2 regions of the Shinella sp. BE166 genome follow, and region 1 is predicted to be linked to the other one. Evidence: predicted binding sites of a transcription regulator. Region 1 holds the regulator's gene; the other holds the start of a gene.
What was found. The regulator LexA, encoded in region 1, represses DNA repair genes until DNA is damaged. The targets are predictions, from matches to a motif close to TGTTCNNNNTGTGTTCNG.

Region 1 (4,169 bases):
TCGGCGAAAGCCTGATGCGCAAGGACGACGTGGCCGCCGCCACCCGCGAATTGCTGACCGGTTCCGCCGGCATGCTGGCGGCCGAATGATGGCCGAAAAGGCCGCCACGCTGACCCATATCGATGCCTCCGGCGAAGCCAACATGGTGGATGTCGGCGACAAGGCCGAGACGGTGCGCATCGCCGTTGCCGAAGGTTTCATCCGGATGGCACCCGCGACGCTGGACCTCATCCTCAAGGGTGACGCCAAGAAGGGCGACGTGATTGGCACGGCCCGCCTTGCCGGCATCATGGCCGCCAAGCAGACGTCGAGCCTCATCCCCCTCTGCCACCCGCTGATGCTCACCAAGGTCGCCGTCGAAATCCGCGAGGACCATGCGCTGCCCGGCCTGCGCGTCGAGGCCATGGCGAAGCTCACCGGCCGCACCGGCGTGGAAATGGAGGCGCTCACCGCCGTCAGCGTCGCCTGCCTCACCATCTACGACATGGCGAAAGCCGCCGACCGCGAAATGGAGATCGGCGGCATCCGGCTCGTCGAAAAATCCGGCGGCCGCTCCGGCGACTACAAGCGGGCAAACGCCTGATGTCGCTCCTCCCCGTCGCCGATGCCCTCGACCGCCTGCTTTCCCGGGCCAAGCCGACACAGCGGACGGAGACGGTTTCCCTGCATGAAGCGCAAGGTCGCGTCCTCGCCGAAGACATCGCCGCACGCCTGACCCAGCCGCCCTTCGACAATTCCGCCATGGACGGCTACGCCGTCCGCCACGCGGATATCGCGACGCTCGGCGCCATCCTGAAGGTCGTCGGCCTCTCCTCCGCCGGCCACGCCTTCGAAGGCTCTGCCGGCCCCGGCGAGGCCGTACGCATCTTCACGGGCGCCCCGTTGCCCGCCTTCGCCGATACCGTGCTTCTGCAGGAAGATGCGGAGAAGCTGGACGACGGCCGCATCCGCACGACCTTCCTCACGCCAAAAGGCCGCCATGTGCGCCCGCGCGGGCAGGATTTTTCCGAAGGCGAGACCGTGCTGAAGGCCGGCGCCGTGCTCGATGCCGGCCGCCTGACCGTCGCCGCCGCGATGAACCATCCGACACTTGCCGTCTACGCCCGCCCCCGAATCGCGGTGCTTGCGACCGGCGACGAGCTCGTCCCGCCCGGAACACCGCCCGGCGCCAGCCAGATCATCGCCTCCAACACCTACGGCGTTTCGGCGCTCGCCCGGGCGGCCGGCGCGGAGGTGATCGACCTCGGCATCGTCGGCGACGACAAGCAGGCGATCCTGGCGGCCGTGCGCAACGCACTGACACTCGACATCGACGTGCTCGTGACGCTCGGCGGCGCCTCCGTCGGCGATTTCGACCTCGTGCAGCCGGTGCTCGGCGAGGCCGGCATGGAACTCGATTTCTGGCGCATCGCCATGCGGCCGGGAAAGCCGCTGATGGTCGGCCGGCTGGGGGATATCCAGGTGCTGGGCCTGCCCGGCAACCCGGTCTCAAGCCTCGTCTGCTCGCTGCTCTTCCTGGAGCCGCTGGTGCGCCGCCTCGCCCGCCTGCCCGCGAAAAACCGCCGGCACCCGGCCGTCGCCGCCGTGCCGCTCAAGGAAAACGACCAGCGGCAGGACTATATCCGCGCCCGCATAGCGCGGGGACCGGCCGGCGATCTGCGCGTCACCCCCTTCGGCAAGCAGGATTCGTCGATGATGAAGGTCTTCGCCGAATCGGAAGGCCTGCTGATCCGCCCGCCGCACGCCCCGGCCGTGCCAGAAGGCGATACTTGCGAAGTACTCCTCCTGCGCGAACCCTCCGCCTGAACAATATTATTATTTCCAAGGCCTTGCGGAACACATATGGAACAGATAGTGTCTGTTCTGGATTTGTTTCACGATTCTGGATTGTTTCAAGATTCTCGGTGGAGGGGCCATGCTCACGCGGAAACAACAGGAACTTCTCCTGTTCATTCATGAACGGATGAAGGAGTCCGGTATTCCTCCCTCCTTCGACGAGATGAAGGATGCGCTCGACCTCGCCTCCAAGTCCGGCATCCATCGCCTCATCACGGCGCTGGAGGAGCGCGGCTTCATCCGCCGCCTGCCCAACCGGGCGCGGGCGCTGGAAGTGATCAAGCTTCCCGAAGCCTATTCGCCGAGCCTCCAGCCGCGTCGCGGTTTTTCGCCGGCCGTCATCGAGGGCAGCCGCGGCAAGCAGCCGGTGCCGGCCGCCCCCGTGCAGCGCACGCCGCAAGCGGACATGTCGTCTTCGGTCTCCGTGCCGGTCATGGGACGCATCGCCGCCGGCGTGCCGATCTCCGCCATCCAGAACAACACCCATGAAATCATGGTGCCGGCCGAAATGGTCGGCAACGGCGATCATTATGCGCTGGAGGTCAAGGGCGACTCGATGATCGAGGCCGGCATTCTCGACGGCGACACCGTGATCATCCGCAACGCCACCACCGCCAATCCGGGCGAGATCATCGTGGCACTCGTCGACGACGAGGAGGCGACGCTGAAGCGCTTCCGCCGCAAGGGCGCCTCCATTGCGCTCGAAGCCGCAAACCCGGCCTACGAGACCCGCATTTTCGGCCCGGACCGCGTCAAGATCCAGGGCAAGCTCGTCGGCCTCATTCGCCGCTATCATTGAGCGCCGTCTCGGCCTCGAAGGTGCCGCTGCGCCAATCATAGGTGCGGTGGCGGGACCAGGGCCGGTCGAGAGTTTCGACGGCGGGCGTGATCTCGGCTTCAGAAAGTGTTGAAGGGGCCTTTTCGGCGCCGGGCTGGATTTCCAGGGCGCCTGTGCGCCGCAGATGGCGGGCCGTCATCAGCCGGGCTCCGGAGCGGCATGCCTCCAGCCGCAGGGCCTGCGGCACGACGACGAGATCGGCGGCATCGCAGGCGGTTCCGAGGAAGGCGAGGTCTTCCAGCGTGACGATCCGCCAGCCGCTCGGCGAAACCGCAGCGCAGAATGCCTTTGTTTCGCAGATGAAGCCCGTGCCTTTTCCAGCCTCCGCCAGGGCGGATGCCATGGCGTCCTTTGCCTTCTGCCGGTCCGCCTTGCGGCGCGGTTTCCTCTGCTTTTCAGTCCCTTCAGCGGGTGCGGCGGCATCCTCTACCGTCAGCCCTTCGCTCTTGCGCATCTCCGGCTTGACGAGATCGCCGAGCCGCAGAGCGCGCCGCCATTGCGCATAGATGAAATCCGGCGGCCTTGCGCGATTGGTCGCAACGGTTTCACCCCGCCGGATCGCCACGAGACGGCCGTCTTCCGAGACCAGCACTTCCGGCGCACGGCGTGCGTCTGGCCAGCAAGCTATGACGATCCCGAGCGCGACGAGCAGCGTGCCGGCATGGCGCAGCCGGGTGCGCAGGATGCAGGCCAGGCCGCCACCGAGACCGATCAGCAGGAAAGCGGACTGCGGAATCTGACCGGTGACGATTTCGCCTTTCCAGCTTGCGACCCAGGTCGAAAGCGCGATCATCCATTCGATGCCCTTGCCCATGATCGCGAAGGGGATGGCATCGAGGCCGAACGGCATCAGCAGCACGGCGATGAGGCCGAAGGGCATGACGATCGTGCTGATCACCGGCATCGCCAGAAGGTTGCCCGCGAGGCCATAGGCGGGGATGCGATGAAAATGGCCGATGGAATAGATCAGCGTGGAAAAACCGCCGATCAGCGAGGAGAGCATGAGCCCGCCGAAAAAGCGGCCGAGCGAACCGCCGAACAATTGCAACGGCCCTCCCCGGCTCTCCCGCCGCATCGGCCGCTCGCGCCAGGCCGCGTAGCCCGCGACAAGCCCCAATGTCGCCGCATAGGACATCTGGAAACCGGGATTGGTGACGGCCGACGGCGTCACCAGCAGGATGAGGATCGCCGAGAGCGCGACATTGCGCAGGCTGATGGCCGATCGCCCGAAGAGCACGGCGACAAGCATGACGCAGATCATGATCCACGATCGTACCGCCGAGAGCGCGCCGCCCGAGACGAGAATATAGAGCGTCACCATGATGAGCGCGCCGACGGCGGCGATCTTCTTGGCCGCATAGCGCTCGGAAAAGCCCGGGATCAGCGCCATCAGCATGCGCGCACCGACGAGGAAGGTGCCGGCCGCTAGCACCATATTCAGCCCGGAAATGGCCAGCACATGCGCAAGCCCCGCCTGCCGAAGCGCCTCGACCGT
Region 2 (4,169 bases), on a different contig from region 1:
CGAGCGCGCCGAGCCGCTGCCCTTCCCCTTCACGGTCGCCGCCTGGAACCTGGAGCGCTGCCTGTTTCCAATGGAAAGCGCCGAACATCTGGGTGCCACCGGCGCGGAGATCGTGCTGCTCTCCGAGATGGACGACGGCATGGCCCGCACCCGCCAGCGCCACACGACCGCGGAAGTCGCCGAAGAGCTCGGCATGGCCTATCTCTACGGCGTCGAATTCGTCGAGCTCGGCCTCGGCTCCGATACCGAGCTGGAATTCTGCAAGGACCAGTTCAACCGTCGCGGCCTGCACGGCAACAGCCTGCTCTCCACCGTGCCGCTGCACGAGGCCTTCCTGCTGCGCCTCCCGGGCGAGCGCCTGTGGTTCACGGGCGAGGTCGACCAGCCGCGGCTCGGCGAGCGCATGGCGATCGGCGCGGTGATCAACACGGAATCCGGCCCGCTCGTGCTGGCCTCCACCCATTTCGAAAGCGCCACCACCGCCGCCTATCGCGAGCGCCAGATGGTCGGCCTCATCGATGCGCTGGAAGAAGCCTTCCCCGGCCGCCCCATGCTCATCGGCGGCGATCTCAACACCGGCAACCACGCCGACGGCGATTTCGAGGCCGAGGGCCTTTTCGCCCGCGCGGCCGAGCGCGGCTTCACCCGCCACGGCGGCCCGCTCGACGTCATGACGACGCGCCGCAGCCTCATCACCCGATGGCCCGAGCGTTCGATGAAGCTCGACTGGTTCCTGTCGCGCGGCCTTTCGGTGTCGGATACGCGCATCGTCTCCTCGCTCTCGCCGGCCGGCCGGCCGCTATCCGACCACGACCTCATCACCTGCCGCATCGACAGTTTCGCCTGAGCGCTGCGCGCCCGTTGCGCTCGCCCCTCGGGCACCTTAAATGTGTCGGGCATTCCTGAGGGGACTTTTCATGGCAAAGATCAAGAACGTCGCGGTCCAGATGGACCATGTGTCGACCATCAATATCGCCGGCGATTCCACCTTCGCCATGAGCATCGAGGCGCAAAGCCGCGGCTACAAGCTCTTCCACTACACGCCGGATCGCCTGAGCCTGCGCGACGGCACGGTCTATGCCACGGTCGAGCCGATGGAGCTGCGCGACGTCAAGGGCGACCACTACACGCTCGGCACCCCGGAGCGCGTCGATCTCTCGACCATGGATGTGGTGCTGCTGCGCCAGGACCCGCCTTTCGACATGTCCTACATCACTTCGACGCACCTGCTCGAGCGCATCCACCCCAAGACGCTGGTCGTCAACGATCCGGCCTGGGTGCGCAACTCGCCGGAGAAGATCTTCGTCACCGAATTCGCCGACCTGATGCCGGCAACGCTGATCACCCGTGATCCGGCCGAAATTCGCCGCTTCCGCGACGAGATGGGCGACATGATCCTGAAGCCGCTCTATGGCAATGGCGGCGCCGGCGTCTTCCATTCGACGAAGGACGACCGCAACCTCTCGTCGCTCCTGGAAATGTTCGGCCAGATGTTCCGCGAGCCCTTCATCGCCCAGCAATATCTGCCGGACGTGCGCAAGGGCGACAAGCGCATCATCCTCGTCGATGGCGAGCCCGTCGGCGCCATCAACCGCGTGCCCGCCGAACACGACGCGCGCTCCAACATGCATGCCGGCGGCCGCCCCGAGCCGACGGAGCTGACGGCGCGCGAAAAGGAAATCTGCACCCGCATCGGCCCCGCGCTGCGCGAGCGCGGCTTCCTCCTCGTCGGCATCGACGTCATCGGCGATTACATGACCGAGATCAACGTCACCTCGCCCACCGGCATCCGCGAGGTGAAGAAATTCGGCGGCGCCGACATCGCCGCCCTGCTCTGGGACGCCATCGAAAAGAAGCGCTAATGGTGCGCGCGGGACGTTCCGTTCGCGAACGTCCCGCCTTCGTTCCGCAAATGCAACCGCGCACAACCAGCACGCGGAAAATCTTCTCGTAAGTTCTATAATTGTTCTTGTTTCATTCCGAATTCCATGCCAGATTTCCAGCTGCAACCCAGGGGCGGTTGCGAGGGTCGTTTTCGGCCAGGGCGAGCGGAGTCCATCATGGTGGCGCGGGTCAGTACGATTGCGTTTCAGGGCATCGAGGGCGTGCCCGTCGATGTGCAGGTCATGGTGGCGCCCGGCAAGGTCGGCATGCAGATCGTCGGGCTGGCGGACAAGGCGGTCGCCGAAAGCCGGGAACGGGTGCAGGCCGCGCTGCACGCCTCCGGCCTGTCGCTGCCGCCGAAGCGGGTGACGGTCAATCTCGCGCCCGCCGATCTGCCGAAAGAGGGCAGCCACTACGATCTCGCCATCGCGCTCGGCCTCATGATGGCGCTCGGCGCCCTGCCGGGTGACGCGCTGGACGACTATGTCGTCATCGGCGAACTCAATCTTGACGGCACGATTGCCGCGGTCGCCGGAGCGCTGCCCGCCGCCATGGGCGCAAACGCACTCGGCAAGGGCGTAATCTGCCCGGCGGAAAACGGTGCGGAAGCCGCCTGGGCCGGCGGCGGCCTCGATATTCTCGCGCCGCGCAGCCTGATCGCGCTCGTCAATCACTTCAAGGGCACGCAGGTCCTGTCGCGCCCCGCGCCTGCCATTCGGGCGCCGGCCGGCGACCTGCCGGATCTCGCCGATATCCGCGGCCAGGAAAGCGCCAAGCGGGCACTGGAAGTGGCGGCCGCCGGCAACCACAATCTCCTGATGGTCGGTCCGCCCGGTTCGGGAAAATCCATGCTCGCCGCGCGCCTTGCCGCCATCCTGCCGCCGCTCTCGCCGGCGGAGCTCCTCGAAGTCTCGATGATCCATTCCATCGCCGGCCAGCTCTCCGGCGGCCGCCTGTCGGATCGCCGGCCCTTCCGCACGCCGCACCACTCCGCCACCATGGCCGCTCTTGTCGGCGGCGGCGCCCGGGCACGGCCGGGAGAGGCCTCGCTTGCCCATAATGGCGTGCTCTTTCTCGACGAACTGCCGGAATTCTCGCCGCAGGCACTCGATGCGCTGCGCCAGCCGCTCGAGACCGGCGAATGCATTATCGCCCGCGCCAACCATCGCGTCAGCTACCCCGCCGCCGTTCAGCTCGTCGCCGCCATGAACCCCTGCCGCTGCGGCATGGCAGGCGAACCCGGCCGCCAATGCGCTCGCGGCCCGCGCTGCGTGAGCGACTACCAGGCCCGCGTCTCCGGCCCGCTGATGGACCGCATCGATATCCGCATCGACGTGCCGGCCGTCTCCGCGACGGACCTCATCCGCCCGATGGCGGCCGAGACGAGTGCCACCGTCGCCCGCCGCATCGCCCGCGCCCGGGCCTTGCAGATCGATCGTTTCGCCCGCCTCGGCATGGGTGGCGTAACGAGCAATGCCCGCGCCTCGACGGCCCTCGTCGAAAAGGTCGCCGAACCCGACCCCGGCGGCCTCCAGCTCTTGCGCGACGCCGCGGAAAAGATGCGCTTTTCCGCCCGCGGCTACCATCGCATCCTCAAGGTTGCCCGCACGCTGGCCGATCTCGACGAAGCCGCGATCGTCGGCCGCATCCACCTGGCGGAAGCGATTTCCTATCGCATTGTCGGGGATCGAATGGCGGCAATGGCGTGATTGCGCGGCGGCGGCTGAGTAGCGCAGCCAACCGCTAAGAGCAGCGTCTAGGCGGGACCTTTGAAAACCGCTTCGATCCGGTGCCCGTCCGGATCGACGACGAAGGCAGCATAATAGGATGGTCCATAGTCGGGCCGAAGCCCCGGAGCACCATTGTCGCGCCCACCGGCCGCAAGGGCTGCTTGGTGGAAAGCATCCACGGCCTGCCGGTCCGGCGCGGCGAAGGCGACATGGAAGCCGGCGCCCGGTGCCACGGCGGCATCGCCATGCTCCTTGAAGGCGAGCTTGTCGCCACCGCCGGGCGGTCCGTAGCCGACGGCTTGGCCCGCTTCGCCGGGCCGGATATCCGACCAGACCCGGCCATAGCCGAGCGGCGCGAGCGCGGCGTCATAGAAGGCCGCTGCGCGCAAAATGTCGGAAACGCCGAGGGAGAGGTGATGGATCATGCTGTCCCGTACGGGAAAAGGCCCGCTGCGCGCTGGTGCAACGGGCCGCCCGATCTCAGCCGCCGAGGCCTTCGAAAAGCGCCGTCGAAAGATAGCGCTCGGCGAAGGAAGGGATGATGACGACGATGGT

Region 2: the regulator LexA is predicted to act here: its motif matches at 1,954-1,971, upstream of J2Y63_RS15140 (YifB family Mg chelatase-like AAA ATPase).

Annotation. Positions count from the first base shown of each region.
Region 1 covers NZ_JBPEHL010000006.1:314,127-318,295, reverse strand. The annotation lists gene trpC (indole-3-glycerol phosphate synthase TrpC) at 1-89, shown strand, start outside; gene moaC (cyclic pyranopterin monophosphate synthase MoaC) at 89-583, shown strand; gene J2Y63_RS17880 (molybdopterin molybdotransferase MoeA) at 583-1,806, shown strand; gene lexA (transcriptional repressor LexA) at 1,916-2,635, shown strand; gene J2Y63_RS17870 (ComEC/Rec2 family competence protein) at 2,616-4,169, opposite strand, start outside.
Region 2 covers NZ_JBPEHL010000005.1:230,064-234,232, reverse strand. The annotation lists gene J2Y63_RS15150 (endonuclease/exonuclease/phosphatase family protein) at 1-847, shown strand, start outside; gene gshB (glutathione synthase) at 918-1,862, shown strand; gene J2Y63_RS15140 (YifB family Mg chelatase-like AAA ATPase) at 2,061-3,593, shown strand; gene J2Y63_RS15135 (VOC family protein) at 3,641-4,039, opposite strand; gene cysK (cysteine synthase A) at 4,095-4,169, opposite strand, start outside.